Regions from separate parts of the Jeotgalibaca sp. A122 genome, predicted to be linked through region 2. Evidence: riboswitches for the same ligand, from Rfam matches in the RefSeq annotation. Region 2 holds a riboswitch; each other region holds the start of a gene.
The links. A riboswitch is a leader RNA that binds a small molecule or an ion and turns the genes downstream of it on or off. The one in region 2 is predicted to bind cobalamin.

Region 1: another riboswitch for cobalamin. It lies ahead of ACTU7M_RS08080 (glutaredoxin domain-containing protein); the one in region 2 lies ahead of ACTU7M_RS06205 (DUF4430 domain-containing protein).
Region 3: another riboswitch for cobalamin. It lies ahead of ACTU7M_RS04650 (DUF4430 domain-containing protein); the one in region 2 lies ahead of ACTU7M_RS06205 (DUF4430 domain-containing protein).

Annotation. Positions count from the first base shown of each region.
Region 1 is NZ_JBQPRB010000006.1:81,424-91,785, forward strand. It holds gene ACTU7M_RS08050 (hypothetical protein) at 33-479, opposite strand; gene ACTU7M_RS08055 (LytTR family DNA-binding domain-containing protein) at 482-931, opposite strand; gene ACTU7M_RS08060 (sodium:calcium antiporter) at 1,032-2,033, opposite strand; sodium ion sensor (DUF1646 type) at 2,074-2,119, opposite strand; gene ACTU7M_RS08065 (methyl-accepting chemotaxis protein) at 2,483-4,456, shown strand; gene ACTU7M_RS08070 (2-keto-3-deoxygluconate permease) at 4,752-5,687, shown strand; gene ACTU7M_RS08075 (DUF2254 domain-containing protein) at 5,822-7,123, shown strand; cobalamin riboswitch at 7,214-7,407, shown strand; gene ACTU7M_RS08080 (glutaredoxin domain-containing protein) at 7,530-7,763, shown strand; gene nrdE (class 1b ribonucleoside-diphosphate reductase subunit alpha) at 7,765-10,290, shown strand; gene nrdF (class 1b ribonucleoside-diphosphate reductase subunit beta) at 10,302-10,362, shown strand, end outside.
Region 2 is NZ_JBQPRB010000004.1:131,690-142,051, reverse strand. It holds gene ACTU7M_RS06235 (LURP-one-related/scramblase family protein) at 179-664, opposite strand; gene ACTU7M_RS06230 (YjjG family noncanonical pyrimidine nucleotidase) at 683-1,372, opposite strand; gene ACTU7M_RS06225 (S-ribosylhomocysteine lyase) at 1,500-1,967, shown strand; gene ACTU7M_RS06220 (VanZ family protein) at 2,002-2,451, opposite strand; gene ACTU7M_RS06215 (thioredoxin family protein) at 2,524-2,859, shown strand; gene ACTU7M_RS06210 (DUF6718 family protein) at 2,873-3,127, shown strand; adenosylcobalamin (AdoCbl) riboswitch at 3,178-3,328, shown strand; gene ACTU7M_RS06205 (DUF4430 domain-containing protein) at 3,397-3,780, shown strand; gene ACTU7M_RS06200 (ECF transporter S component) at 3,783-4,298, shown strand; gene ACTU7M_RS06195 (coenzyme F420-0:L-glutamate ligase) at 4,356-5,546, opposite strand; gene ACTU7M_RS06190 (VOC family protein) at 5,769-6,206, shown strand; gene ACTU7M_RS06185 (YczE/YyaS/YitT family protein) at 6,512-7,138, opposite strand; gene ACTU7M_RS06180 (MATE family efflux transporter) at 7,271-8,623, shown strand; gene ACTU7M_RS06175 (helix-turn-helix domain-containing protein) at 8,693-9,466, shown strand; gene ACTU7M_RS06170 (MFS transporter) at 9,771-10,362, shown strand, end outside.
Region 3 is NZ_JBQPRB010000003.1:82,572-92,933, reverse strand. It holds gene ACTU7M_RS04700 (M24 family metallopeptidase) at 1-425, opposite strand, end outside; gene ACTU7M_RS04695 (nuclease-related domain-containing protein) at 562-1,425, shown strand; tRNA gene ACTU7M_RS04690 (tRNA-Ala) at 1,584-1,654, opposite strand; gene add (adenosine deaminase) at 1,710-2,717, opposite strand; gene ACTU7M_RS04680 (RidA family protein) at 2,884-3,270, shown strand; gene ACTU7M_RS04675 (hypothetical protein) at 3,532-3,816, opposite strand; gene ACTU7M_RS04670 (cob(I)yrinic acid a,c-diamide adenosyltransferase) at 3,991-4,575, opposite strand; gene ACTU7M_RS04665 (EutP/PduV family microcompartment system protein) at 4,550-5,014, opposite strand; gene ACTU7M_RS04660 (BMC domain-containing protein) at 5,033-5,377, opposite strand; gene ACTU7M_RS04655 (ECF transporter S component) at 5,479-6,033, opposite strand; gene ACTU7M_RS04650 (DUF4430 domain-containing protein) at 6,012-6,410, opposite strand; adenosylcobalamin (AdoCbl) riboswitch at 6,592-6,746, opposite strand; gene ACTU7M_RS04645 (nuclease-related domain-containing protein) at 6,895-7,749, shown strand; gene ACTU7M_RS04640 (Gfo/Idh/MocA family protein) at 7,914-8,873, opposite strand; gene uvsE (UV DNA damage repair endonuclease UvsE) at 8,885-10,129, opposite strand; gene ACTU7M_RS04630 (6-phospho-beta-glucosidase) at 10,258-10,362, opposite strand, start outside.

The DNA.
Region 1 (10,362 bases), on a different contig from region 2:
CGACTGAACAGGTGCTTTGAGGGTGGTGTTTGTTATTTTTTATTTTTTTGTTGGTAATCCTCTAATGCCCGGTTCAGTGTTTTCGTTTCCCGTTGCAGATCCCAAACCAGGGCCAGCCAATAGAAAAACAAGGAAAGGGCGATGGCGGCATAGAATACATAGCGGTACCAATAAGGATAGCTTTGGAACCACTGGAACAGTTCCGAAAAGAGAATGGTAACGGACAGTGACCAGCACCCCCAAATGGTAATTCGGGAATTGGTCACGTTGTTGGTCAAGAGGAAGCTTTGACCAAGTCCAATCAACAAACACGCCGCGAAAATTTGGATAGCAGTCCAAAAATCGAGGGAGCTCGCTTGATTTGGTTCAAGAATGCCATAAAACAGATAAAAAAAGACAAATGCCACAAAATAAATACCGGCGGCAGACTTGGCCTCGTACATGAATAAATAAAATTTTTGCCAATTAGTTTGTTCCATTGTTAACCCTCCTTAAGTTCCATACCCAATCGTTGTTTGAATGCCGGAGCATAGTGCCGGGAAACAATCATTTTTTCTCCGTTTTCCAGAGTGATTTCGATACGACTGTTCAATAGGCTGCGCAGCTTTTGAATATGGTGCAAATTGACCAGCTGTGACTTGCCAATCCGGACGAAACCTGCATGCTGATAATTTTCCTCAAGCTTCATCAAGGACTCTGTCACTTCCAGGACATCCGCTTTTGTGTAAAGGAAGACGCGGTTGTCGACGGCCTCCACGAAATATATAGCGTGGGGCGAAATAAGGACCGTTTCTTTTTCCTTTCGGGCAAAAATCTGGCTGGAGGATGCTTGAAGGAAATCGAGTGTGGCCTGCATTTCGGCATCCAACTCGCGAATGTGCAGAATCACCTCGTTCTCCCCCGCATCCATCTTTTCAATCCTGATTCTCATGACAACCTCCCTTCCTGGTAACACCTCACACGTAGAGTGTAATTTAAATTATCTTCCCGTTCAATCGATTTTGACTATGTTGCAGATACTGGTGGGTTAGTTACAAAAAAATATTCAAGAGTAGATAAACGGCATATATCGCCAAGAGGACTGCGCCTTCCATTTTGCTGATTTCAAGTTTTTTGGTGTTGAAAATGAAATAGCTGACCATGCCAACTACAAGCAAAACTATTGGAAAATGAATCTGGTAAAAAATCGGAGCAACTCCCAAGCCTCCGGGAACCAAAGAGATGGAGACACCCAGCACCAAAAGGATGTTGAGGATGCTTGCCCCTAAAATATTCCCGATAGCCAAGCCGCCAAAGCCTTTTCGGGCGGATGCGTAAGTGGTAGTCAACTCGGGCAAACTTGTACCCAAGGCAACAATGGTCCCGGCAATAATGGCATCTGAAACTCCCAGGCGCACAGCTGCGGCCTCAACGGTGGTGACTAAGGCACTGGCACTTAAGGCCACGGCCACAGCGCTCAAAAAGATGATGCCTGTTTCTTTAATCAAATTTCCCTTTTTATGAGGTTCTTCGTCCGCTTCCGGATGTATTTCTTTGGATGGTTCCCGGAATGCCGTGAGTAGATAGACAGGCAAGGAAAGAAGGAGGAGTATACCCACAACCGGATGGATCCTACCAGTGGAAGAAAATATTTCCGCTCCAAATGTCCGTACACTGCCAAAAACCATGAGCAACAGCGAACCAATCAAAAAAGGCAGTCTACTTGCTGTTGTCCGCATCACGGGAATGGCACCAGCAATTGAACCAACACCCAAAACAAGAGTCATGTTTGTGATAACCGAACCGATGGCGTTCCCCAAGACAAAATCAGTGGCATCCTGCATAATGGCCGCGATAGCGGTGGATAGCTCCGGCAATGTCGTCCCCACTGAAACAATGGTCGCTCCAATTATCAATTCGGATATACCGAATTCCCGGGAAAGGGAAACAGCGTGGTCGATCAGTGTATCTGTGGCCTTGGATAAGATGATGAGTGACATGAGGAACACGAGGGCCAGAATCGGCCAGCTTTGGTTTGATATAAAAGTTTCCATAAGAATCCTCCTCATAAATAAAAAGCATATGCTCAAGAAATTCTTCCCACCCCGGAAGAAAAATCCTTGAAAGCATACGCTCAACCGCATTAATACTATTCTCTTTGAAATTATTATACCAAAAAAAGATGTAAACCCACCTCAATAGCTATCGAGGCGGTTGTTTTGGGTAGTAAATTCTTTTATCCTTCCACCGCCGGAACTTGATGTAAATTTAAGTTCCTAATATGGAAGAAGTTTTGTAAATTTACCGCGAAGCTTTAAGTATTGAACAAGCGGCAATAGATAATTTGAAATAGCATGGTGATGTCTGCCTTTATGGCAGGCATTTTTTTGAAAATTTATTTAATTCAACATGATCTCCCTTTAAAAAAGACGAATAGTGCCGATATAAAGAAAGTCATCGATTGGAATGATATATCAATACAGTCAGCATTAGGGGGAAGTTCATGTTTAAAGGAATTACATCAAAATTATTAGCTGCATTTAGCATTTTACTGCTAGTTGTGGTTTGTGGTTTGGGTTTTATCACGATTGATACAATCCGGACGGATAAAAGAATGGCCGAAGAAGAGTTGGAAACATCAGTTGCAACACTAGAGGCATTAATGAGTAGACAAGAAGAATTTGCAGGCGCATTGGCAACAGGATTGTCCGGGAATGAACGATTAAAGCAAGCATTAGAAAAAAAGAATTATACGGAAATGTCAGCCATTATTCAGCCTTATTATGAAACTTTTAATGAAAAAACGGGTCTTTCGGTATTGGAAATTGGCGATGCTGACGGAACTGTATTATATCGTGCGCACAATCCGGAAGAATTTGGTGACTCTAAGTCAGGTAATCCATCAATAGCATCTGCCTTGCAAGGTAACCACTTAATGGGAACAGAGACCGGAAAGTCAGGAATAGCAATACGCGCTTTTGCTCCCATTGACGTAGGTCAAGAAGTGATTGGTACAATCCAAACAGGTTACACTGATGCATTTTTTGAAAATTATACCAATTTAACCGATACAAATGTTGATATTTATACAGCAGAAGGACTGCTTTATACAACGGACGAAAGCAGTCTGAAATCAGATTCAAACTTGCAGGAAAATATAAGTCAGACTTTGACTGGCAAAAATTTAAAAGAAAAGACGAAGAATGAATATTATGAATTGTTGCCAATTAAAGATCCAACGGGTGCAACAATTATAGGTGCCTTTAAAGTTAGCTATGACCTAAAAGATGTGAATGCGCAAATTCAGCAACTCATCTTGGTAAATAGCTTAATTGCATTACTTTTTGTTGCAACCATAGTGACGATCGTTGGGTATTTCTTGCGAAACCTTGTAAAACCGATTAAGATGATGTCCAATGAAATTACCGAGATAGCAAATTATGATTTGACCAGTAAGAAGCTTGAGAACGATGAAAAACTCTTACAAAACAATTCCGAAATTGGACAATTGGCGAATGCAACACTACAAATGAAAAAACAACTTGTTCAACTTATCCGTCAAATTTCGGAACATGCAGAAACAGTTTCTGCTTCATCTGAAGAATTGACAGCCACGAGTAAAGAAGCAACAGTATCGGCTATAGAAGTGAATGCTGTGATTACTGAAATCGCGCATGGCGCTACAGAGCAAGCAACCGAAACCTCTTCAGGAACACTAAAAGTAGAGGAATTAGGAAATCTAATTAATCAAGAAAAACTGATAATTGAAAAATTGAGCACTTACTCTGTGCAAGTTAACAGGCTCAAAGAGGAAGGCTTGGAGAAGCTTAGAGATTTGCAAGAAAAAACAAAAGATGCTAGTAAAGCCCAGTTAGAAGTTGGAGAAGTTATTGGGGAAACAAATGCTAGTGTCGAGCAAATAGGTTCAGTGAGTACGATGATTAAGTCCATTGCGGATCAAACCAACTTACTCGCTCTTAATGCATCGATTGAAGCTGCTCGATCAGGTGAAGCGGGTAGAGGATTCGCAGTAGTAGCAGATGAAATTAAAAAATTAGCGAGTCAGTCAAATGAATTTGCCGATCAAATAAAAGGGACGATTGATGCACTAAATTATAAAACGCAAGCGGCAAAGGATTCATTAGCTGTTATGAAGGACATGAATGACCTGCAGCTATATAGTTTATCCGAAACGCATAATAATTTTTACGGAATAGCACATACCTTAGATGAGGTTGGCAAGGCAATGGAACAATTGGATGTGACAAGCTCGATTATGGATGAGAAGAAAAATTTAATTATTCATACTATGGAGCAACTGGCTGCTATTTCAGAAGAAAACGCCGCCAGTACAGAAGAAGCATCTGCTACAGTAGATGAACAAGTCAATGCTATGAGTCAGATTTCAGAAGCGAGTGACAGTTTGGCTCATCTTGCTGAGGAACTAACCCTTGGCATGCAAAAATTTAAATATTAAAAGGGTAAATTTGACTATCCTTTGTAACTCTCCCGATTAAAAAGGGAGAGTTTTTTTAAATATACATACTTTTCGTGAATGCTTATTGCAAGGAACCGTCACTGTTCTTTATAATACATAAAGTAAAAAAATGATGGTATCACTGACTAATTAACCTTTTTCTGGAAAGATTATTTCATTTAAAAGTCGCGCAATAAGTGCAATATAGAATTAGCATTTCCAAGTAATCCTTTAAAAAACTCTCCTAATATGATAGACTTTTTTAGATGATTAGTTTAAAAAAAGGAGACATACGATGTACGATAAGATTACGAAAGTGCCTGCGGGCTTGTTTTTAGTGCCATTATTTCTAAGTGCTTTATTTTATACGATATGGCCGGATTTGGTTCGGATCGGTGGTTTAACTGAAGCGACTTTTTCTGGTGATAGCATGAACTTTATTTTGGGCGTGTTATGTTTCTTTTCTGGAACAACCATTGACTTAAAAAGACTCGTGCGCGTTTTAAAAAGACAAGGTATTTTATTAGTAGTAAAATTCATTTTGAGTGTCGGTTTTGGCTTGGCAGCTATTCAATTATTTGGGCAAGAAGGAATTTTTGGTATTAGTACCATGGCACTTGTAGTAGGAATAAGCAGTTTGAATCCAGCTATTTATCTCTCACTAATTAAAGAGTACGGGACAGATGATGATACGGCAGCTTTTGGCTTGATTGGTGTGTTCAGTCTGCCTATCATACCAGTAATTGTTTACAGTATTACATCGGCGGCTGGAGCTGAAATGGACTGGATGCCTATTATTTCCACATTGGTCCCAATAGGCCTTGGTATGTTAATCGGAAATTTAGATGTAAAATTTGCACAACTATTTGCTCCGGGTTCAGGTGTCTTGTTACCGATTCTCGGTTGGAATATCGGACAAGGTATTGATCTTGTTGAAGTGGCAAAATCAGGCTTGCAGGGTTTGCTACTTGTAATCATCTATTATATCGCGATGAGTCCTATATTTTTGATTGACAAAAAAGTATTAAAACAAGATGGCATTGGCGCAGTTTCAATGCTTTCAATTGCAGGGATTTCTGTATCAACATTGGGGATATTGGCAGTAGCACATCCTGAGCTTCAACAGTACGTTTCAAGTGCGACTGGCCAACTTTTAACAGCGACAGTTTTAACAAGTGTAACGACTTCCTTTTTTGTAAAAAGTTTATATAAAAATGCCTACGTGAAGTAGAGTCATTACTGATGATATATAAAACCGTTCATAATCCAATGAACGGTTTTATATATGGATTTGTTTGTTTCAAAGGAGTCCCATTATTTAAATGCTACAATATAGAAAACAGGTTTAAAAAGGGGGAAACACATATGCTGGATGCTTTAAAATTAGTATATGAAGAAAAGCGTATTTGGGTAACCTTAGGCGGTAATGTCCTGATAGCGTTCATGCTGGCACTAGTCATCATAGCGCTGGATACACGGTTGATCCCGACAGTTGAACTAATATCTCCTGTTTTCTTGACGAGTGTCAACTTGGCAAAGGATATTCTTTCGCTCTTGGCAGGGTCACTCTTTTCAGTTGCCACATTCACTTTTGGGACAATGTTGGCAGTGATATCGTTTTATTCATCCAATTTCAGTCCGAGAACAGTGGAGAATTTTTTGCTGCATAAGGCACCTATGCAAGCGCTAGGGGTGTTCCTGGGTGGGTTTATTTACTGTTTGTCTTCCTTATTCTTTATGCGTAATTCAGAACATGAGTATTTGGTGTTATCAGCCACGGTAGCCTTGATTTATGCGCTTTTCAGCGTTCTATTTTTTGTGCGTTTTGTCTATTCAGTCGCTATGTTCGTTCGCATGGAACAGCTAGTGGATCGCTTGTATCACGAAGCAGATGAATCGTTTGACAAGGCAGTGGCATTTTTTTCTGAAAAACCAACAGTTCAACATCTACCGGAATTCGACCGTCTTCATGTTTACACGATTCAAGCTACTCAAGATGGTTATGTGGAATACATCAACTTCGATCGGATGGTCACGCTAGCCCAGGAATGGGAAGGTAGCTTGGTTTTATACGTTAGAATAGGTGATTTCGTAGCACGCAATAAACCTTTAGGGATTTTATATACGAATAAGAAAATAGACGCGATTGAGAAAATCGCAGAGCCTTTCAATCGCGCTCTTGTATTTGAAATAGCCCCATCTACGATGTATGATCCTATATTTGCCCGGACTAAGCTGGTGGAAGTTGCACTGCGAGCAGTATCTCCGGGTATAAACGATCCTAACAGCGCCATTCATATACTGCAGTATAAAGCATTATTGGACGGGAAGATGGCTGCATTGCCAGGAAGGTTCGTACTTTTGGGTGAGCACGAAGATAATGAAGACTATACCGGTGTTGTCTTTTATGACTTCAATAATTTTGCCAAGGATCTTTATGAAAGTTATTGGCAATTGATTCATTACATGAAGCAGGATATCTCGGGAGCCAGCGCTTTATTTGATTCGTTATTAACGGTGGCGTATGCGGCTCACCCAGAAAAATTATCGTTTATTAAATCCTATAGCACCCACGTTTACCAATTAACGACCCCGAATTTCCCGGAAGAAATGGATCAGCGTAGACTAACCGAACGCTATGAAGAGATAATGGCAATGAAGGAATAATGCGCACTTTTGTCTAGCCTAGTTGTGGGCTCTATGGTATTATTCAATATGTAGTATGTTAGAACTACAAAACAAATAAATAGCACAAAATATAGTACCGCAATTTTTGGTGGCATCAGCTGATGCCATAATAGGGAATCCAGTTAAAAACTGGAGCTGCCCCCGCAACTGTTAATGTGGACGAAATAGCAAACCACTGTATCTTCTTTTGAATAAGAAATATGGGAAGGGCTAAAGTAGGATGAAACATGAGCCAGGAGACCTGCCAATGATTGTTGTTTCTATTTTTCGGGGATGAAAAAGATGAAACGGTGGGCTCTCTCAATAGGGGTTTCTATCGTTTTTTACCGTTCATTCTAAATGGGCGGTTTTTTTGTACCCAAAAAACAAAAAAGGAGAGAGCGACATGTCAAAAAAAATAACCATATACAGTAAGGTCGGGTGTGGCCAATGTATGTTCACCAAGAAATATTTAGATAAACGCAACGTATCCTATTTCGAAAAAAATATATCTGAAAATCCTGTATGGGTGGAAGAGGTAAAAGCGCTTGGCTTCCAAAGCCTCCCTGTTATTCAAATAGAAGGTGAGCCGCCTTTTAATGGTTTCCAACCGCAACTACTGGATGCCTTGGTAAATTAAGATGGCAAAAATAGCTTATTTCACCGTTACGGGTCAAACTCGGCGATTCGTCGAAAAAATTCCAAATTTCAATGGGCTTGAGATAACCGTAACGAATCCGTTTGTTGAAATGGATGAACCGTTTATTTTAATTGTTCCCACATACGTTTCTGAAGTCACTGAACCAGTAAAAGATTTTTTGGAAACGGGACAAAATAAACGCTTGTGTATAGGTACTTTCGGTGGTGGAAACCGGAATTTCGGATCCTTGTTTTGCTTCACTGTCCATGAGATTGAAGCGGAATACGGCATTCCCGTGTTACATGAATTTGAATTTCAGGGTAACGATTTAGACATTCAGAAATTGGAAAGAGAGTTGGATGAGTTGGGTAAACAAACGAAACGTGTTAGTTATTTTAATTTAAATAATGAAGTAAATATCCCGGTTGATGGGATGATTCCATTACAGAAAGACAAAGAGGCCGCACGCGTTTATTTCCTGGAAGAAATAAATATGAATACGGTATTTTTTCACACTTTAGAAGAAAAGCTCGCCTATTTGGTTCGTGAAGACTATATAGACGAGACAATCCTGAACAAGTATGAAATGTCCTACATAAAAGAGCTTTTTCAAAAACTGTATGCCCATAAATTCCGTTTCAAGAGCTTCATGGGAGCCTATAAGTTCTATACCCAATATGCCCTGAAAACGAATGATGGTACTAAATACTTGGAACGATATGAAGACCGTATTGCATTTAATGCTTTATTCTTGGCCAACGGTGATGAGAGGTTGGCTTGGGGTTTAGCAGAAGAAATGATCACGCAACGTTACCAACCCGCAACACCGACGTTCTTGAATGCGGGGAAAAAACGTCGTGGAGAACTAGTATCATGTTTTTTGGTTGATTTGGATGATTCGATGCTTTCGATTGGTCGCGGCATAAACTCAGCATTGCAGCTATCCAGAAAAGGTGGCGGTGTGGGCGTCAATTTATCAAATTTACGTGAAGCAGGGGCACCGATCAAAAAAATAGAAAATGCCTCCTCTGGTGTTGTCCCAGTGATGAAATTATTGGAAGACAGCTTCAGCTATAGTAATCAGCTCGGGCAAAGGAATGGGGCTGGGGCCGTTTATTTGAATGTTTTCCACCCCGATATCTATGCCTTCTTATCTACCAAAAAAGAAAACGCAGACGAAAAAATTCGGGTAAAAACATTGTCACTAGGCTTAGTGGTTCCTGATAAATATTATGAATTATTAAAAACAAATCGTCCCATGTATTTATTCAGTCCTTATGATGTGGAGAGAGAATATGGTGTGCCGTTTTCTTATATCAACATAACTGAAAAATACGATGAAATGATTGCTAATGATGAAATCCGTAAGTACAAAATTAATGCACGGGATTTGGAACAAGAAATTTCCCGTCTCCAACAGGAATCGGGCTATCCATATATTATCAATATTGATACTGTCAACAAGGCAAATCCCGTTGATGGAAAAATAATAATGAGTAACTTGTGCAGTGAAATTTTCCAACCGCAAGAACCCTCAATCTTAAATGATGACTTATCCTATCAAATCACAGGGACGGATATCAGCTGTAATCTGGGTTCGACAAATATCCCGAATATCCTTGAATCACCGGATTTTGGCAAATCTATCGAAGTAGCCGTACGTGCGTTAACAACTGTTACTGAGCAAACGGATATCAATGAAGTACCCACAATTAAAAAAGGAAATGCGCTATATCACACTATCGGCTTAGGCGCGATGGGATTGCATACTGCATTTGCACTCAACCAAATGACATATGGTTCACCGGAGTCCCTTGAGTTTACAGATGCCTATTTCCGGTCATTGAATTATTATTCATTGGTAGCAAGTAACAAAATAGCCATGGAAAAAAAGAGGGCTTTTCATAATTTTGAAAAATCAAAATATGCAGATGGTAGCTATTTTGAGCCTTATTTGAAAGGAGAATTCCAGTTTCTATCAGATAAGGTGGCGGCTATCTTCAAAAATGTCGCAATTCCAACTGTTTCGGATTGGGAAAAGCTGAAAGAAAATGTCCAGAAATATGGCCTTTACCATCGTAATCGCCTGGCAATCGCACCGAATGGATCTATCTCATATATCAATGAAACAAGTGCTTCTTTACATCCTATTACGCAACGAATCGAGCATCGTCAAGAAAAAACAGTGGGTGCCATTTTCTATCCAGCTCCTTATTTATCCAATGAAACGATGCCTTATTACACATCAGCTTTTGACATGGATCAACGTAAAATAATTGATGTATATGCCGCTGCACAGCCACATATTGATCAAGGTATGAGTTTAACATTATTCATGCGCTCGCAAATTCCGGAAGGCTTATACGAATGGAAAGTTGGTAAAACGACTGCCATGACCACCCGAGACTTAAATCGCCTTCGCAATTATGCGTTTAGCAAGGGAATTAAATCGTTATACTACGTTCGAACATATACGGATGATGGAGATATTATTGGTGCAAATTCTTGTGAAAGCTGCATGGTATAGGGGGAATAGGCATGAATTATTTAGCAATTGACTGGAATAAACTAGAAGACGAACTGGATAAACATACATGGG
Region 2 (10,362 bases):
CATTTCCCCATAAAAAACAGGGCGAAATGGTTTAATTATTGGTAATAACACCATTTGAACGAATAAATATGGATGAAATGGTTTAATAAAGATTAATAGAACCATTTCGATAAAAAAATACCTCGAAAATGGTTTAATAACATATCGAGGTAGGTTGATTTAAATTTCAAACTTGATACTAACTGGAGCTTGCTGCTTGTTGCGTGGCTATCACGCAATCGATCGTGATAATGATGCCTAAAGCCAGGAGCATATTGCTGTCATCTTCAATATCCAATTCATAAGAGTCACCCCAAGTGAACCATTCCTTGGTTATAGTTGCGACCAACGCATCGTTTTCCCAAATTTGGTAATCATGTTCCCAGATGTTTCCTTCTACTTCCCAATCAGGCCCAAAAATGCTGTAACGCGGTTTGAGGAAAGACAATTCTTTCTTGACAGTGGCCACTTCATGGCCATGCATGAAAAGGGTATAATTTGGGAGCCAATTCCACAAGTTTTGTTTGATATGGAGGACGACATTGCCAGAAGCATCCGCTACGTCAATTTTTTTACCCCAGGAAAATAACTCGCCTTCCACAAAATAAACATCTTTACCTTTTTCATCCTTTACCGTGAAGCGGTCACGCCATGAAAACACTTGTTGCTTGATGTAGTATTTCATCTATATCATCCCTTTACTTCATATTTTCAATATAGCAGTTAGTTCGTCCAAAGCTGTAATTTCATAAGTTGGTTGAATGTGAGAATAAGGATTTTTTTGTTTTGTTGGGTTGAACCAACAAGTATCGATTCCAGCATTCATTCCTCCTAGAATATCAGAAGTCAGTGAGTCACCAATAATCAGAGTTTTATTAACATCGCATTCGGGAATTCGCTCAAAAACATAGTCAAAATATTCTTTTGTTGGTTTTTGAAAACCTGTTTCTTCGGAAACAAAAATATCGCGGAAATAGTTAATCAAGCCTGAATCGTTGATGCGACGATGTTGCGTGCGCGCTACCCCATTCGTCACGGCATAAAGATCAAATTCTGACTTCAAGTTTTCCAGCAATGAAAGACTGCCCTCAATCAAGAAGTGTCCTTTTTCTAAATTGCCGCGAAATTTCTTGTCCATCTCTTTACCATTTACACTCAGTTGGTGAAGGGAAAAGAAAGTTTCAAACCGCTTTGCGATTAAAACATCCTTAGCGAGTAACCCTTTCTCGAATTGGCTCCAATAATCTTGATTAATTCGGGAATAATTTTGAATATTTATTTCACTTGGTTCAATCCCCAATTCCATCATCAGACTTGAAATGGCGTGGTGTTCTGCAGCCTTGAAATCGAGTAAAGTATCATCTATATCAAATAGTAAAGTTTTGTAGGACATGTGTTTCTCCTTGTCAGATATTCTAATCTAGATTTTCACGCTTATTAGATAAAATGTCAAATCGGGTCTCTTTCATTCTCAGTGATTTTCTTGTAGGATGGGAAAGAAGGAAAAAGGAGGAATTTAAGTGGCTAAAGTAGAAAGTTTTGAACTGGATCATAATATTGTGAAGGCGCCCTATGTACGAGTGGCTGGTACAGAAACAAATGGAGAAGCAACCATTCAAAAAATTGATTTGCGTTTCCTACAACCAAATAAAGATGCTTTTCCAACAGGTGCAGTTCACACCTTGGAACATTTATTGGCAACCTATATGCGTGATTATTTACCGGGTATTATCGATATCTCGCCAATGGGATGTCGGACAGGATTCTATTGCATTAAATGGAATGAATCAACTGCGGATGAAATTGCGGAAGCTTTAGAAAAAACATTGGAAAAAGTTTTGGAAACAGAAGTGATTCCAGCTGTAACTGCTAAGGAATGTGGAAACTATCGCGACCATAGCTTATTCTCGGCAAAAGAATACGCACGTGAAGTTCTGGAAAAAGGCATCAGTCGCGATCCTTTCGAACGCGTGCTGCCTGCAAAATAACAAACAGAAACAGCTCTCCCTCAGGAAAGCTGTTTTATTTTTTTTTCATATTTTTCGCCGTCCCATATCCTAACAGACCAAAAGCAGATCCGCTCGTATCCAACAGCACATCCCAAAAGCTAGGACCACGATTTGGTACAAAAGCTTGATGGATTTCGTCGCTAATTGCGTACAAGAAACAAATGGAAAGAGCCAACGCGTAACGTTTTTTACTTTTTACGCCACTTTTAGAGAGTGCATTCACGACCAGTAACCCCAGTATAAGATAAACGGTGAAGTGGGCACCTTTGCGAATGAGGAAATGTATTGTGTCTTGGTCTAGGGTGATAGAGGGGAAGAGGGAATGCCAGAGCGAAAGAATGGTGCTGACGATTGAACCACTCAAAGAACCGGAATCAGAGCCTTTTTGGGCCGAAAAGGAAAAAATGAGCCCCATCCAGGCTACGACAAATCCCCAATTTAACCATTTATTATTTCGTGACATATAGAAACTCCTTTTTTTATAGGTTTAGTATATCATGTTATAATATTAAAAAAGGAAAAATTAAAGGAGGGAATGGCATTGATTCCATATGTAGAAGCGCAACGCATAGAGGATGTTCATACCTTTATAGCGGAACATCAATTTGCTTTTGTTTATGTTTCTCGGATAGACTGCGGCGTATGCCATGCTGTTTTACCACAGGTTAGGGAAATGTTAACTGCTTTCCCTGAAGTTAAAATGATAAAAGTGGATGCTGACAAGATTCCAGCCATAGCAGGGGCGTTTAGTGTGTTTACTGTACCAGCGTTGTTACTATTTGTAGATGGCAAGGAAATGATTCGCAAAGCCCGTTTCGTCATAATGGCAGAACTGGAGGAACAGATAGCACGACTTGTAGAAAATTACTGATTCAGGAGGAGTTATGGGAAATAAATATTTAGTTGCAAAAACGTTTAAGAAAAAAGGGAGCGCGGCAATTTCGTTGAGAGATGTCACGGATTTTCTGAATTATATCCCGCAACTCGAAGGGGTTTTCAAACGTTCCGCTGAATTTCTTATCGTAAGTTGCGATGAAGGGGCTAAGCTGGACGATGCATGGCCAGAGTACGCTCCAATACAAGTTGAGAATACAAAAGAGGCTTTCGAGAAAGCTGTTCAGGAAAAGACGACTCGCTAATTTGCAGACTTGCTAAAAAATGAAGTCTTGGATACAATGATGAAAGATAAAACCCAATACAAAGACTCCTCGGATATGGAAGTTGGTGAAAATCCAACACGGTCCCGCCACTGTGAGAACATCATCGCTGTTCAAGTCAGATCTTTATCCCTGGATGCTTATACGCACGCATACGGTTTCGAGGTAAAACGGTATTGTTTTTTTGGTCTATGTGGCAGGGCGCATAGGCTTTTTTGTTGCCTGTGTAAAAAACAAAAGGAGTGTAAAGAATGAAAAAATGGTTTTTATTGCTTTTTGCAGGGGCAACTTTGACAGCTTGTGGAACAAAAACTGAAGCAGTCGATTCAACGGTGGAAAGCGCAGATTTGTCTGAGGTCACGATTAATGTATCTGTTGAAGGGGAATTGATTGAAGCAGGTTCAGTGACAGCTGAGGTAGAGCCTGGAGAATTCTTGTTGGATGTTATGAAAGAAGAATTCGAAGTCGTTGATGAAGATAACTTCATCACAACAATCAATGGTTACGAGCAAGATGCAGAAGCAGGTAAATACTGGTTATTTGATTTGAATGGGGAAATGGCACCAGTAGGCGCTCATGAATTAGAATTGTCAGATGGAGACGTCGTGGATTTCGATTTAGCAGGACTTGAGTAACCATGTCAATGAAGCGTTATGATGCAAAACATATTGCATTGCTGGCAATTTTGGTTGCATTGAATTATGTCGGACGCGTTGTCTTTCAATTTTTACCCAATGTTCAACCCATGACCGCTATTTTGTTAATACTGACCTTGTATCTAGGCCTGGGGGACGGGTTGATTGTGGCTGGTCTATCCCTCTTTTTATCAAATATGATAATGGGGATGGGTCCTTGGACGTTTGCCCAACTGTTTAGCTATGCAGTGATTATCCTTTTTACAGGAATCGTACTACGGCCTATTCATGGAAACAAAACAAAGTGGCTTTTTGTTTTGTTTGCCTTATTTTCAGGTTTTTTCTATGGGTTCGTGATATCGTTGGTGTCATATAAAACCTATGGCATGACTAATTTTTGGGCCTATTATACTTTGGGTTTGCCGTTTGACTTTGCTCATGCAGTTGGGAATGCAGGTTTTTATATCATCCTGGAACCTATCTTGCGACCATTATTTGAAAAGTATATTAAAAAATAATTTTCCACAAAAGATGTCAAAAAATCCGCACAACCAATACAGGTTATGCGGATTTTCTTATTTAGTATAATTATCGAAGTAACCTTGGATGAAGATGAAAGGTGTTCCTTTATCTCCACTACCTGAAGTTAAATCGGACAGGGAGCCAATTAAGTCAGTCAATTGACGAGGAGTTGTTCCTTGAGATTCCATTGCGCCAACCAAGTCAGTTTCTTTGTTCTTGATGAACTCAGAAATTGCTAGACGTAATTCTTCACCTTGTAATTCAGCGAAGTTGTTGTCAGCCAAGTATTTCAATTTGATTTCGCTAGGAACTCCGTCAAGACCAGGTGTGTAAGCTGGAGATACAACTGGATCAGCAAGTTCCCAAATTTTCCCGACAGGATCTTTGAACGCGCCGTCACCATATACCATAACCTCAACCGTTTTGCCTGTTGCTTCTTTAATGCGGCTTTGGATGTTATCAACGATTGGTTGTGCATTGCGAGGGAACAATTTAACTGTTCCTTCAGTTGCTTTGTTAGCGCCAAGCAAACCATAGGACTCATTAAAGCCACTGCCGTTAACAGGTTCAGCCAAAATGTTATCCAAGCTGTAAACTTTTTCAGCACCGTTATCTTTCAATTGTTTTTTTGTTCTGAAACGTGAGTGAATATCGCAATTCAAAACGCTCTTTGTATAGTCTAGAATGGATTTTGCGTTATTTGAGAAAATAACTTCACACTCAATACCATATTCTTCTACAATTGATTTATAGTAATCAATATAGTCGATTCCAGTAAAGGTATGTTTTTTATATCCAAAGTGTTCACGGAACTCAGCTTCGGACAATGTATCTGTCCAAGGGTTCACGCCTTTTTCATCCAGTGATTCTAAATCTACTAAATGATTACCAACCTCATCAGCAGGGTAGCTAAGCATCAATACGATTTTTTTCGCACCTTTTGCAATTCCACGTAAACATACAGCAAAACGATTACGACTTAAAATTGGGAAAATAACACCGATTGTATCATCCCCGAATTTTTTGGCAACATCTGTTGCAATGTCATCGATAGATGCATAATTTCCTTGTGCCCGAGCAACGATTGATTCTGTTACAGAAATGATGTCACGGTCACCGATGGTAAACCCTTCAACCTTTGCTGCGTTCAGTACAGTGTCGACAACGATTTGTTCTAAGTCATCACCTTTGTTGATGATTGGACCACGAAGACCTCTAACGACAGTTCCTACTACTCTCTCCACTTAAATCTCTCCCTAAATGTTCAGTCAATCCCTATCTTACTATAAAATAAAGGAATAAGAACTGAAAAATTCAAACTAATGGTAGTACTGGGTAATTATATGCTTATTGAATGAGTTTTACAACAAAAAAATGAAAGTTAACGAATAGTTATTCTTTGACGGCTAGTGTAAAACAAACTAAGATGAACGTGCAAGTATCTTATTCGAAAAGAGGGTTATAATATGTTAATCGATTCATATCCTTACCTAGTATTCGAAGGAAGAGCAGAAGAAGCAATCAACTACTACGCGGATATCTTAAGTGCAGATATTCTAGACCTCACAAAGTTCAGCGATATGCCAGAAGATCCTGAAAGAGATCCCGTGCCGGAATCTATCCAAGACCGGATCATGAATGCTACCCTCCAATTGCCAAACGGATCCTATCTCATGCTTTCCGACAATTTTCCGGGAATGCCGTATGTTGTGGGTAACAATATCACCGTGACACTCGTCTTTGACAATATAGAAGAAACACGCGATGTGTTTGATAAGTTAAAACAAGGTGGAAAAGTGAATATGGAACTACAGGAAACTTTCTGGAGTCCCCTCTATGGCCAAACAACCGACAAATTTGGGGTGGAGTGGATGCTTTCAACCTTGGCGGTAGACATAACTTAAAAAATGAAGAGGCCGGGACAAAAGTCCCGGCCTCTTTCCTGTATTCGTACATCTGCCCCGTAAACGTGCTCCAAAAGGCAGCCCCGACGTCACTTTGTCATGGTTGTTGCTGCTTCGGCAGCTTACAAACATGATACACTTGGGCGTTAGCCCACAGTGCCTCCATAATAAAGATCAGATGGTCTGCGACCATCCTGCGCTTATTCGTTCCAGTTGCCATAGCCGTTGCTACTTTAGTAGCTTACGGATATGGTATACGGTAGAAGATTCGGGGCTAAACGCCTTTTGTCCCACTCCCTTCATTTTTAATTTGCTTCGAATTTTTGTAATAGCTTGAAAAATTTAATCCGGAAAAATTGCAATAGAGGTCCCATTAAGAACGCACTTACAAGTGTCACCGCTCCAACTGTTGCACCCAGCACATATCCGAGGCCAACGGATGAAAAGTCCAACACAATCCGAGCATATTGGAAACGAATTTTGCCTTTTCCAAGTGTCTCTGCAACTAATGGTAACGCATCATACGGAGAAACTCCCAGATTAGCAACAATATTCATTGCCGCTCCGATTGCCAAGAATAAAACACCCAGAATAGCAATGACAATCCTCAGCCATAATGCTTCGGCTTGTCCAAATGTTCCGAGACCAAAATTAACGATAATATCGGAAATATTTCCCACTAACAAAATGTTCAAGATGGTACCCAGGCCGATTAAGCGTTTATCTACAAATAGAATAAAAATAGTGGCAATTGTGGTAGTGAGAATACTTGTTATGCCATAGCGAAGTCCTGTAAATTCAGTAATTCCAAGATTTAAGGTTGTAAAAGGATCTGTTCCAAGAGAGGCAATGCGTACAAAAGCGACAGCAAATCCTATTAAAATGATCCCAAGTATCGTATATAGGAGCCGCACAGTTAAGTTTTTTTTCAATTTTTTTCCTCCTCTTTATCGGCACTGAATATTATATAAAAAATGTTCGGAAATAACCATCTTTTATTATTCCTAAAATGTAGTAAAATGAATCCGCATACTAAAAATTAGACCGCAGATGGAGACTGAAAAATGACAGATATGACCGTGGGGAAACCGTTGACACTCCTGATTAAATTTACGATTCCTTTAATTTTAGGGAATTTGTTCCAACAATTATATAGTCTAATAGATACGATGATAGTGGGGAGAACACTTGGCTTAAGTGCGTTAGGCGCTATTGGGGCAGTTGCGAGTTTAACTTTCTTCTTGCAAGGATTTATTCAAGGGATTGCTTCGGGCCTTTCTTTGGTGTTGGCACAAAGGTTGGGAATGAAAGATGGAGACCGAATCCGTAGCAGTTTTATTTCTAGTTTGTTGTTGTCGCTGGTTATTGTTGTACTTATCAGTGTCCTGGGTTATGTATTTTCGGACTTTTTGTTGTCGTTAATGCATATACCTGTAAAATTCTATAGTCAGAGTAAAGATTATTTTATTTATTCCATACTGGGACTGGGCGCAATGATGCTTTTTCATGTCATGATAAATTCATTACGCTCCATGGGAAGTACCAGGCAATTATTATATTTGATGGTATTATCGCAAATCCTTAATATTATTTTTGACTTTCTGTTCGTTATTATTATACCGCTAGGAGTGAAAGGAGTTGCTTTGGCAATTATTTTGTCTCAATTTCTAGTCGGAATCATCTGTTATTTTTATTTGTCTCGTCGCATCAGTTATTTCAAGATTCAAAAAGGTGATATTCAAGTTGATAAGAGAGAAATAAAACTTCATTTGAAAATGAGTCTCCCGATAGGTATTCAGTCAGCTATCATAACCATAGGTTCGATTATCTTGCAGTTGATGCTGAATACTTTGGGTTCTTCTCCGGTGGAGGCCCATGCTATTGGACAAAGGATTGAAGCCATGATTGTTATGCCTTTGATTTCAATTGGAGTTGCTATGGCAACATTTGCCGCTCAAAATGCAGGGGCGGGGTTGATGGAAAGAGTATGGCAAGGGATACGTGGCAGCTTGGTTATCTCCCTGGGTTATAGCCTCACCATAGGCCTTCTTCTATTCTTCTTTGGTACCTCTTTATCACAGACTTTATTTGGAGCCGACGACCCGGAAACATTGATGTATATTGAGCGCTATCTACAACTTACGACACCATTTTACATGGTATTATCCGTATTATTCGTGATTCGCTATACACTTCAAGGTATTGGAAAAGCCGTCGCTCCAACGCTTGCGGGGTTGATGGAAATGACAATGCGAATTTTGGTCCCGCTTGCACTTGCCGGTACATTTGGCTTCACGGGCATTCTTGTTAGCCATCCGATGGCCTGGATAGGTTCAACCGTGATATTGGTATATGCTATCAGGCTTGTTAAAAAAAATGACGATGCCACTCAATTCAAGCGTTTCATGACTTCTTGATTGGAGTTGCCTTTTGTAGTTCTGGGTTATTTCAAGTATAATAATAGAAAAACGTTTGGGGTGAAATGGATGGCAGAAAACTATACAAGTTCCACGAACCTATATGATTTATTGTCAGAAGATAATCTTGATAATCGAGGCAATTCGATACACTTTATCGAAAAATCGATGGAACGGGATAAACTACTTATTCAAGCCATTCAAAGTGGAAATAGAGAAATGTTGGACCGCGCCACTAAAATGCCGGGACTAGATCAAAATAGCGGATATTATTATGGTAATCCACATTTGAAGGGAGATCCATTGCGGACACGCAAGAATGGGATGATTATCCGAAATACATTATGCCGGGTAGCGGGGGAGCTAGGTGGGGTAGCTGCCATTTATTTACATCTGGTTTTTGAAAAATATGCCATCCAAATCGAACAGGCAACCACAACGGACTATTTGGAACACGTCATCAGTCCCAATATGTTTGCTGAATATTGTGATCTGGTAGCAAATTATTCAACCTTAAAGTATTCACCTTTAATAAAAGAAATTGTTGTTTTCATTGGAAATCACTTGCGGGAAGAATTAAATGTATCAAATTTGGCCGCAACATTTCATGTGAACAGTTCACATTTGGCACGAAAGTTTAAAAAAGAAACAGGTTATACCATTAGTGAGTACGTAAACCACCAAAAAATAGAAGCGGCAAAGTTGTTATTCCAGGGTGGGGAAGTAACTGTAGGGGAAGTTTCAGAAAAATTAGGTTACAACAGTAATTCCTACTTCAGTAAAATATTCAAGAAAATTACTGGGAGTTCTCCAGTTGTGTATCTTAAAAACTTGCATAATTAAAAATGTGAAAGCGCCTAACATAGGCGCTTTCATTTTGTTTTGTGCAAAAGTAGTTCAAAAACCAGCAATTTTAGTTAATGTCTAATGTTCATTTTTTCACTATACTTATGAGGTCAAATTGATTGTAAGTGCTTTAATGTATAAAGGATATTCCTACTTTTTATTGGCAAAGAGGATATTTAAAAATCAATTTGTCGTTAAAGTGAAATGAAATCGTTTTCAATAATAATTTGTTTTTATTGTGATATATTTTTCGAAAGCGGTTTTCATAAATAGTGTTTAAATATAAATTGGAGGTAAGGAAATGTCAGATTCAACTAGTAATATGCAAGAAAAATATCATACAGCCAAATGGTGGCAAATTGTCTTATTCTCATTAAATAACTCTTCCACAAACTTGTACTTATTTGCATTCGGATTTGTAACTTATTATTCAACTGGTCTTGTAGGACTTGCAGCATTGTTCATTAGTCAACTTATGGGATATGTTCGTATTTTTGATGGTATTATTGACCCTGCAATTGGGGTGTTTATTGATAAAACAGAAACTAGATGGGGCAAGTACCGTCCGTTGATGTTAATGGGTAACTTGATAACAATTGCATCATTCTTGATTTTGTTTACAACACATTTGTTACCGGAACCTGCTCGTCTACCCGTATTGGTGGTAGCTTTGATTATCCATAAAATTGGTTATTCATTACAAGCTTCTGTTACAAAAGCTGGTCAATCTGTTTTGACAAGTGATCCAAAACAACGTCCAATGTTCAATATTTCAGATGGAATTTTCATGATTTTTGTTTTCACTGGTGGACAAATTTACGCTTCGAACTACCTAGAGCCAAAATATGGTGGCTTTACACTTGGTTTCTTCCAAGAGTTAGTTGGTACTGTTA
Region 3 (10,362 bases), on a different contig from region 2:
TTCCACCCTACCAGCCCTACTTTTTGACTGGTGTCGATAGCCGCTTCGCTAATGATATTTTTCAGTTCGTCCCCGCTGGCCATTGGTTGGTTGGGAAGTGAGAACATCGAACATTTGAAGCTTTCAGACGGAATCCGTGCATATTTTGCTTTGTTATGGTTTTCATTTCCCAAGATTAAAATGCTGGAACCGTCGACGTTCAGGATCTGGATGGCCTCTTCAAAGCGTGGAATGAAGCCAACCAGGTACTCGAAGTTGGCGCCGTGCTCTTTGTCGGCGTAGATGATGAGTGACGAGAGTTGGTTTTGTTTCATAAGGTTCAGGACTTTCGTTTTGCGTTCTTGGATGGTTGCGTCGGTTAGTTCGGTTTGGATGCCTGGATTGTCGCGAAGTGGCTGTTTGGTTTGTTTGTAGTTGGGTTTGATTATAATCACTCCTTGTTTGTAATGCGGTTACAATCATTATAGTATAGTTGTGGATTTTGTGCAGAGCCAGAATGATTTTGAAGGAAAAAAATTGTTTTTGCGAATTTTCGCTTATATATATGTAGGGGGAATGTATATGTTAATGAAAGTTCGTGAGAAACCGATTGAGCTACAGAAGTTAGAAGCTCTGCGTGGCCGGATGGCTTTTACGTCTGAACAGGAGCGCCTTTATAAGTCTTTGTTGATTGGCTATAGGGGAGAATGTTTGAATGATGGTATGGCTGATGACATGGATGAATATGTGATGCGGTTGCATGATTTGCTTTTGGTAAGCGGTGGCCGGACTTGCCAGATTGATTCTTTATTTATTTCTGATGGAAAGGTTTATCTTTTGGAGATAAAGAATTGGGAAGGTTCTTTCGATATAAAGGATGGGGATTTTATTGGACTGGCTGCCTGCCCATTGGCTCAACTCAAGCGTTCTAAATTGATTTTGGAAAATGTGGTACGAAGTATGGGGATTGAGTTGGAAGTTGAGGCCAGGCTTGTTTTTATGAATCCCAAAATTGTTGTTTATGGCATCCAAAGAGACGCTCCCATTTTGTTTGTGCATCAGATTCCGGAATACTATAGGGATATTTGTTGGCGTGGTGGCTGGTCCCAGTGGGATAGACGATTGGCGGAGAGGCTTTTAAAATATCATGTGGCGGTTAATCCTTATCAGAAAGAAGTGCCCTATTCTCGGGCGAGCGTTTCGAGTGGCATGATGTGCCCTGACTGTCGTGGGAAAATGATGGGTTTCGATTTGGTTAAACTGTATTGTTCCAGGTGTAATTTTTATGAGCTTAAAAAGGATGGACTGGTGCGGGCTAAAGCTGAGCTGGATACTTTATTCGGTAATTCTCTTTACCCACAGCGTGATTTGTATCTTTGGTGTGAGGGGTTAGTTTCAAAAAGAATGATTCATACGTTCATTACGCAAAGGTCGAGTAAGTTTTGAAGACCTTTGCGTAGATTTTGTATTTTGCCGGCAAAGGTAGGCGTTTATTAACGAACCTTTGCGTTAATAGTTGGTTCAGAGTGCAAAGGTTGTTGAATTTGAGAAGACCTTTGCGAAAAAGGACCCACTTCGTTATGAAGTAGGCCCTTTTTTATGGATGGACGATACGAGAATCGAACTCGTGCTACTAGCATGCCATGCTAGCGTACTCCCGCTATACTAATCGCCCGGGATTCTTTAGCGTCATTGGTAACGCTAAAGATAATTATAGCACAAGATTTTTCTTAGTCCAGATAGGGAGCGTAAGAATTTTCAAGTTGTTTTTGAATCGTTTGTTTTACTTCCGCGCTTGCGAATGAGTGGCGGATAGCTGCTACGTTTAATTTCTTCATTTCGCCATAGGTCAAGGCGCAATTTTCAGCCATGAGTTGGTATTCGCGGCTGAGGGTTGTGTTTGAGACGGTTCGGTTGTCGGTATTGACGCAACACGGAACGTTTTCGTCCAGGAACAGGCGCAAGGGATGGTCATCCAGGGACGCGATTGCATTGGTCTGGACGTTGCTGGTTGGAGCCACCTCCAATAAAATATTACGCTCGCGGCAAAGGTCGCGGGCTTTTTTGTCGTTTCTGACTGCGACGCCGTGGCCGATTCGGGTTGCACCGAGGTGGATTGCATCCACGACGTTATGCGGGCAGTTACACTCACCGGAATGGAGCGTGATTTGAAGATTGGCTTGTTTGGCCGCATCCACGACTGGTTTTATGTGCTGGTTGGCGCCCTCTTTTTCATCTCCGGCGAAATCGAAACCGACGACGTAAGGATTGTGGTAGGTTTTGATTTGCTCGACAAGTGCCAAGTTGTCCGCGTTGGAATGGTGGCGCATGGCGCTGATTAGGAGGTTGACTTTGACCGGGAATACGTCGGTTGCGGCTTCGAGTCCGCGGATAACGGCATCCAGTACTTCATGAAGGGTCAGCCCTTCTCGTGTATGCAGTCGCGGTGCGAAACGTAGTTCGATATATTTCACATTGTCGTTGGCGACGGCTTCAATGGTTGCGTAAGTGGCCTCTTCCAGGTTTTGGGCAGTCTGGAGAAGTGGCAGGATTGCGTCAAAGCTGTCGAGATAGTCTTGCAGGTTGAGGCATTTATCCGGTGCTATGGCCTTTTCGATTTCGCCGGGTTGGTAGCCTGCCTCGGTTGCGAATTTACGCAAAGTTGGTAGTGGCACGGAGCCATCAAGGTGGCAATGTAGTTCCACTTTCGGGAGTTGTTCGATGATTGATTTTTCCATGATTACACTGCCTTTCAAATGTATATTAAGAAATATTATAGAGATTTTGTTGCCAAAAGTAAAAGCATAAATTCAATAGGTTGGTTTTTCGGCGATGATTATTTGTATATAGGGAGGTACTTCGCTAGAATGAATGGTATCAAAGACTTAATAGGAGGTTTCAGATATGGTTAGAAAAATTTATACAGCAGACAGTGTAATGGCGTCGGGTCCTTATTCGCATGCGGTCGACGCTGGCGAGTATGTTTATTTTTCCGGTCAAACGGCCAAGAATGCGATTGATGCTCGTGAATTGGGTGATGATATTGCGGCTCAGACTGTGCAGTGCTTTACTAATTTGTTGGCAGTTATGGCTGAAGCGGATCTAACACCTGATGATGTGGTCAAAGTGAATGTGTATCTGACTTCAATGAAACATTTTGAGGCGATGAATGAAGTTTATAAAACGCAATTCGAGGCCCCATACCCGGCCCGGACTTGCGTCGCTGTTCTGGAATTGCCGCTTGGTGCAGATGTCGAAATTGAAATCGTGGCGAAACGCCCGATTAAATAAAGATAATACTGCTTTTGGATGATTTGATCCGGAGGCAGTATTTTTTTTGAAAATTTTTGGTGGTAAACGGGATTGATGTGCAGACACTGTAAGAAAAATAAATAAAACGAACCGCAGTATAGGCGCACTGGCCTTACTGTGGTTCGTTGAAATACCATTCAGGTGAACTATCAATACTTTTTTGCAGGCCTGCGGGGACATTTTCCATTTTTCCATCAAATGGAAAATTCGGATTCAAGATGAGTGGCCTTGCAACGGAGGCTAATGGAACAGTGTTGAGCATTTTTTCCAACAGGCATTCATTTTTGATTCCCCCATTGCCAATGACGGGAATATTACCGGCTGCCTTCTGGAGCATTTCCATTTCCCCCAAATTAGCTTGAATGTTGTCGTGGATGAAAAATAATTCAATACGGTTTCCAGAATTTGAGAAGAAGCAATAAATCCATCTGTAACAATTAATAGTCGTTCATTTTCAAATTCCGCTAAATGCTCCAAGCTATTATCACCCATGTATAAAGTTGTTCCAAATCTGACTTTCTCCATCATTACCCTCCTTTCTCGCAAAAAAAGGCCGCAAGTAACGGGAGTATCATTGATACTCGTGTACTTACGGCCTCGTTGCTCGTATTTTTAATTCGCACGCCCTTGTGCTCTACCCTCTAAATGTACTATTCAAAGAAATAATTGTCAATAGTTTTTTATAAAACGGTTTCATTTCTAATCTTTTAAATCTTTTTTAGTTATTTCGGTATGGAAGACTTTACCGCTGCGTTCGTATAGCACGTCTTTAATCTGTGCATCCGCATTAACAACCCGCGCAATTGCAAAGAAATAATCCGATAACCTGTTGATAAATTTGAGGACTTCCTCATTCATATCGTTAGTCCATTGGAAGGTCACGATTTCTCTTTCCGCCCGGCGTGCCACGGTACGTGCAAAATGAAGCGTGCTGGCAAGCGTTGTCCCCCCTGGTAAAATAAATGACTCCACTACGGGTGGGATATCCGCGTATACATCAATTCTACTTTCTAGCCAAAAAGTTAAATCTTTGGTCACCCTGTATGGATTTTTACCATGTGGTGTTGCCAAATCATTGCCACAATCGAACAGATACTGTTGAATTTGCATCAGTTCCGCTCTAAGTTGTGGCTTCGTTTCATCCAGACTGGTAATGATTCCAACGATACTGTTCAATTCATCCACGGTTCCATAGGCAATGACCCGTGCTTCGTCTTTAGCTAATTGGATGCCCCCGACAATGCGCGTGTAACCCTTATCACCGGTCCGAGTGTATATTTGCATGAACATCTGCTCCTTTTAAATAATCTATTAATGCTGGCATGCCCTCGCCGGTTACGGCAGAAACACGAAAAATCTTTTCCACTCCGGCTAGTTGCAGTCGTTTCTCTGCATCCTGTATTTGTTTTTCGTCCTCGCATAAATCAATCTTGGTAACAATCCCGATACATGGTCGCATCATGTTCTGGGCAAAGTTTGGTGAAAAAATCATTTCCTGTTCAATGGCGCTGGAGATCAAGCCGATAATTTCCGATTCGGCTGCCATCATCTGTAAGGCACTATAAAAACGCCGATGCTGCACGAATTCGCCTGGCGTATCAATCATTTGGGGGTAAAACTCCACTGCCTGCGTCTTGTTATATTTCAGCTCTTCGCCTAAAATACTTTGGCAAAGCGTCGTTTTTCCGCTCCCAATCGATCCGATATACATTATCTTTTTCATATAAAGACCCCGTTCGATTTATGTTTTCGTAATTTTAGGTACACTAAATCCCATCATCCTCTCAAGAAATGATGTTGTTTCTATCATTGCTCCTTCAACAGCGGCAATGTCTCCCAAAATAAAAACTGAGCCACTGAAGCGATCAACAAAACCAATTTTTATCGGCCCTTGTTTTTTAGCCATGTCCACGGCAATTACGGCCACTTCGCTTGGCGTAATGGTCATGATACCAATTGCCTGGTAATACTCATTTTGTAATCCCAATTTGTCAAAGATACGTTTATCAGGATTGGCAATGATATGCGCAATGGTGACTTGTTTTCCCGGAACGGATTCAAATATTTTTCTTTCCTTTGTTTCCATACTTGCCCCTCATTTCAATATGAAAGCGCAACACACACCCTCATATTATTTCTATTTTTTCTAAAAGTCAAGACAAGAAAAAACCGAGGAGCATCCTCGGTTCAATGGATTTTTCGCATTTGGTGGTGTAACAACGGTGCTAGAATCGGTTCCAGGATCAAGTAGAAACCAGCATTTCCCGCCGCATGCATGAGGTCGAACGAAATCCCCATTAAATAGTAGACCCAAAAATTGGTCATGCCATACATATTGTAAGAAAAAATGGAGATGATGAATCCGAACAGCAGGCCGTTCAAAAAAGAATAGGCAGTAAAAATGAAGCGGGTATTTTTCTTCCCCTTCCCATAAAGGGGTTTGAGAAAGATGCCGGCGAAACCCAGCAAAAGGAAATACGTGATGAGTTGTGGAAAAAGCCAAGGACCCATTCCCAAAACCATATTGGACAGAATAAGGGACGCAGCTGCAACAATCAAGCCGTCCGTAATCGTGAGATTCAATGTTATCAACAGGAGGATGGTCGTCATCGGTTGGACATTCGGGATAAATTGAAAGACAATCCTGCCAACATAACAAAGGGCTGTCAGGATAGCCAATAAAGCTAATCGCTTAACCGAAAATTTTTGGCTCTTTTTTCTTACATCGCTTCTAGTTTCCATTCTACAACGTCTCCCTCTTGGAGTTCCGTTTCATTTGCGCCCACTGGTGCCATTTCGCCATTTATATCAAATAACCAATATTTCCCTGCTTCCGTATCTTGTTCCTGTCCGTCAATGGACGTAATGAATCCGTCCGTTTCTTCGATGTCATAATTCTCTTTCATAACATCCAGGAGAATAGCGCCCTCTTCGACTTGTATTTCTTGGCTGCCACCCTCAACTTCTTCACCATCAATGGACATGCGCATCGTGACGGTAATCGTCTCTGCCATAACTGATGAGATGGTTGATTCGGAAATTGATTCTTCGGTCGTTTGTGGTGATTGGCAACCCGCCAAAATAAATCCAGATGCTAATAAAAATAAATATTTTTTCATTTTTCCTCACTCCTAATTTTTGTATTATAAAAAATTAGGAACTGAATAACCGTCATTGGTTACCCACCTTCATCTTTGAAGTCCAGTCCCCATCTACTAATTTTTGATAGAGGTCCTTCATTTTGCTAAAAATGAAGCTGTTTTTTGAGTACAAAAAAAGCCTATGCGCCATTACATAGACTGGGACGATACTGTTTTACCTCGAAACAGCAAACGTTGCATTATTAGCAATCCAAGATAAAGATCTGACTCCATATGTCTCCATATGATTACAGTGGCGGGACCGTATTGGGATTTAACCAAACTTCCGTATCTTGGTTGTCTTTGAATGGTACTTCTATCACCTCTGATTGTAGGTGAAAGTTCCGCAAAATGCAAGCGCTTATATAAGTATGATCAGTTTAAGGCTATAGAGGGTATTTTTTTATTTTAAAAAAAGCTTTTCGAGGTTTTTTGCTTATATATATGTAAAGGGGGAATGGCTATGTTGATGAAAAAACGGGAAATGGCGGTTGAGCTTCGGGTATTGCGTGCGCTACAGGGACGGATGGTGTTTTCGCCGAGGCTGGAGCGACAGCTGCGGAATTCGGAATCGGGCCAGGTTGGTGAGTGCAGCTTTGATGAATTGGGTGCCTGGATTGATGATTGTGCGGTGCGGTTGAATGATTTGGTGTTGGTTGTTGGTGGAAAGTTGTGCCAGATTGATGCTTTATATATTTGTGATGGTGTGGTTTATTTGTTTGAAGTAAAAAATTGGATGGGGGCGTTTGACTTAATGGATGGGGATTTTGTGGGTCTATCAGCCTGTCCGTTGGCGCAGCTAAAGAGATCCCGGATGTTGCTGGAAGAATTGTTGCGGTCGATGCGGGTATCGGTTCGGGTAGAATCACGATTAGTATTTGTGGGAACGGGCGTAAGTTTGTATGGGTTGCGGCGGGATGATCCGGTGTTGTTGCCGCATCAGGTGCAAGGTTATTTAAACGAATTACGGATTCGGTCGGGCGGATTTTTGCAGGATAGTGATGTCCGGTTGGGTCAGCGATTGGCTAATCACCATGTTGTGAATAATCCATATCAGCCGTTGGCTAAGTACTGTGTGGAGGATGTAGCGGGTGGGGTACTTTGTGGGGAGTGTCGGGTTCGGATGGTTGAGTACAGTTTTCTACGATTAACTTGCCCAAGATGCAACATATTTGAACATAAACGAAACAGTTTAGAACGGACAATTCTAGAATTAGATACTTTATTTCCACCAGAAAAACAACGCGTCCATCAAATTTATTTGTGGTGCGACAAAATATTTTCAAAAAGAATGATTCATGATTACTTAAAACAGTAAAATCTGCATACATTCATGAATATTATTCCGAGTATGCAGACTATTTGCGAAAGTCTGCATGCTCGGAAAGCTTCGTATCGGGAGCGCGCAGAGAAGGACCCCTTTCTCTGCACACTTGACCTTATACAGCCAACGAGTATTCAGAGTAGGTGGTCCATAATAATTTAATCGAACGGATAAACCAGTCCCCATTCGGCCCGAACCGTATCCATAATAGTCATGACATTTTTTGTTTTGGCGAGAGTGGGGTTAGCACCCTTTTCCAGCACCATATTGGTGAAATTATTGATTTCATGAGTGAAGGCATGGGCGGTATCGGTTGTCTCAATCACTGTTTTGTTTCCTTGTAGGTCCGTAAAAGTAGCTTGGTTAGCGCGGGTGTAGCCCGGTATTTCCAGGTAACCTTTTTGGAACGCAACGACGCCTACATGTGGGAGGTCGGTACCAAAAGATAAGGTAATGGTTGCCAGTTCTTTTTCTTTATTTTTCAAAAGAATGACGGAGGTTTCATCGACTCCGGTTTCGTGTAGGTTGCCGAAAGTCAGGATTTCGTCAGGTTGGCTGGTCATGAACTCGAGTGCGAATGTGAGCGCGTAAGTTCCGATGTCGAAGAGTGCGCCGCCCGCTAGCTCGGGTTTGTAGAAATACATCGGGGAGTCTTCGGGTTTGAAGGCTCCGTATGGCGCGTGGATGTATTTGAGTTTGCCAAGGTCGTGCTCCGCAATCCACTGTTTGAGTTTCGGGTAAAGCGGGACATGGAAAATGGTCATGGCTTCGGCCAAATACAGGTTCTTGTCGGCCGCGAGCTGGATGACTTCGTCGAGTTGGGCGCGGCTTGTCACCATGACTTTTTCGGAAAAGACGTGCTTACCGGCATTCAGGCATTGCTTGATCTGCTTGTAATGGTGGCTGTGAGGTGTCGCGATATAGACGGCGTCGATGGTAGCGTCGGCGAGCATTTCTTCATAGCTGCCGTAGCTGACAGGAATCTTATATTGGTCGGCAAATGCGGCTGCTTTTTCTTTGGAACGGGATGCAACGGCGTAAAGCTCGGCCTTGTCAGTTTTGAAAGAACGTGCGAAATCATTGGCGATGTTGCCTGCTCCCAGTATTGCCCATTTCATGGTGTGGCCTCCTAAAGGTATAAGTATAATGATTGCAAAAGATAATCGACTTCGTATTTGGTTGCCAGCTTGAGCAGCTGGCGTTTGATTGGTGCGGGTGCGCCTTTAGCCAAGTTGCGTTCAAATTGTTTGCGCTCGGCTGGAGTCGCTTGGTCCTTGAAGTAGCCCCAAACGTGTTCGGCCGCATTCTCAATGTAGCCGGGGTTCGCGCTTGAATCAGCTAACGTTGTTTCGATTAACTGATAGAATTCGCGCACCGGGTAAGCTGATTTATCTTTTAATAACGTGCGGATAGCTTGATAAGCAGCTGGCGATTTTTCCAGGATGGCATATTTGTATCTACCCCACTCTTTTTCCAAAAATTTGATTTGGGGTGTATCGGTCAAGGCGTTGACACATTTAACGGCGGACAGGTTTTTATCCTTGACTTCCAGCATGATATCAATGGTTTGATCGGGTAATTCGCTGTAGAAATCCAGAAACGTTTCAAGCGCGATTGTTTGGGTATGGGCACCGGGTTGCTTGGTCGGATCCTGTTGGGAATAATGAATTTTTTGCTTGCCGTCTTCGGGCTGCCAGGTTTTGGCGACTTCTGCGATCCAATAGCTGTCCGGCGCCGGTGTTGGCGGTTGGTTGATCGCGTGATGCAGATTATCGAATACGGCCGGTATTTTCAGTTGGTTAGCCAGAACCAGCACTTCTTCAATATTATAGGAACGTTCGTCATTTTCGATGATGAGGCGGTCCTTGACGGATTGCGGCAGGCGCTGGAAATTGAGAGCGAATCGCTCCATCGCAACTGGCTTATCACCGTATACCCCTCCCACGTGCAGAATAATTTTACTGGTGCGGTTGGTTCCAAGCGCAGTGAGCACTTGGTCGTGGTAAATCAGATCCGCAATGGTACGGTTAACGACGTCATCACTTGGGGAGTTCAAAACGGTATATTGGCCCGGATGCATGGAAACGCGTAGGCCATTTTTTTTGATTTTGGCACCGATTCTATGGAAATCCTCTTGATGAATCACGCGCCAGTCGAGTTCATTAACGGGGCTCGAGCCAAATGGAATCAGGTCGGAACTGATCCGGAATAGTTTGATATTATTTTCGTGGTTATAATCAACCATGCGCTCGAGTGAGGCCAGGTTGTGTGCAGTTACCTCGGTCAGTTTTTCCGGGGTGGCGAATTTCATCGTGACGGCGCGGACGTTTGTACCCGGCGTCCCGATATTTAAACAGGCATAGCCAATTGACATAAAGATGGGTGCTCCTTTCGTTAATCGTATTGGATTAAATTTATATTAAATGAGGGATGAAAGCAATTTAAAGGGTTTGGCGAACCCAAAAAAACTCGGCAGCGAATTTGCTGCCGAGTCGATCATCGTTACAAGTTTTCCCCGTTCGAGGCAATCACTTCCTTGTACCAATCGAAAGACGCCTTTTTCTTGCGGTCTAGGGTCCCTTCGCCTTGGTTGTCTTTATCGACGTA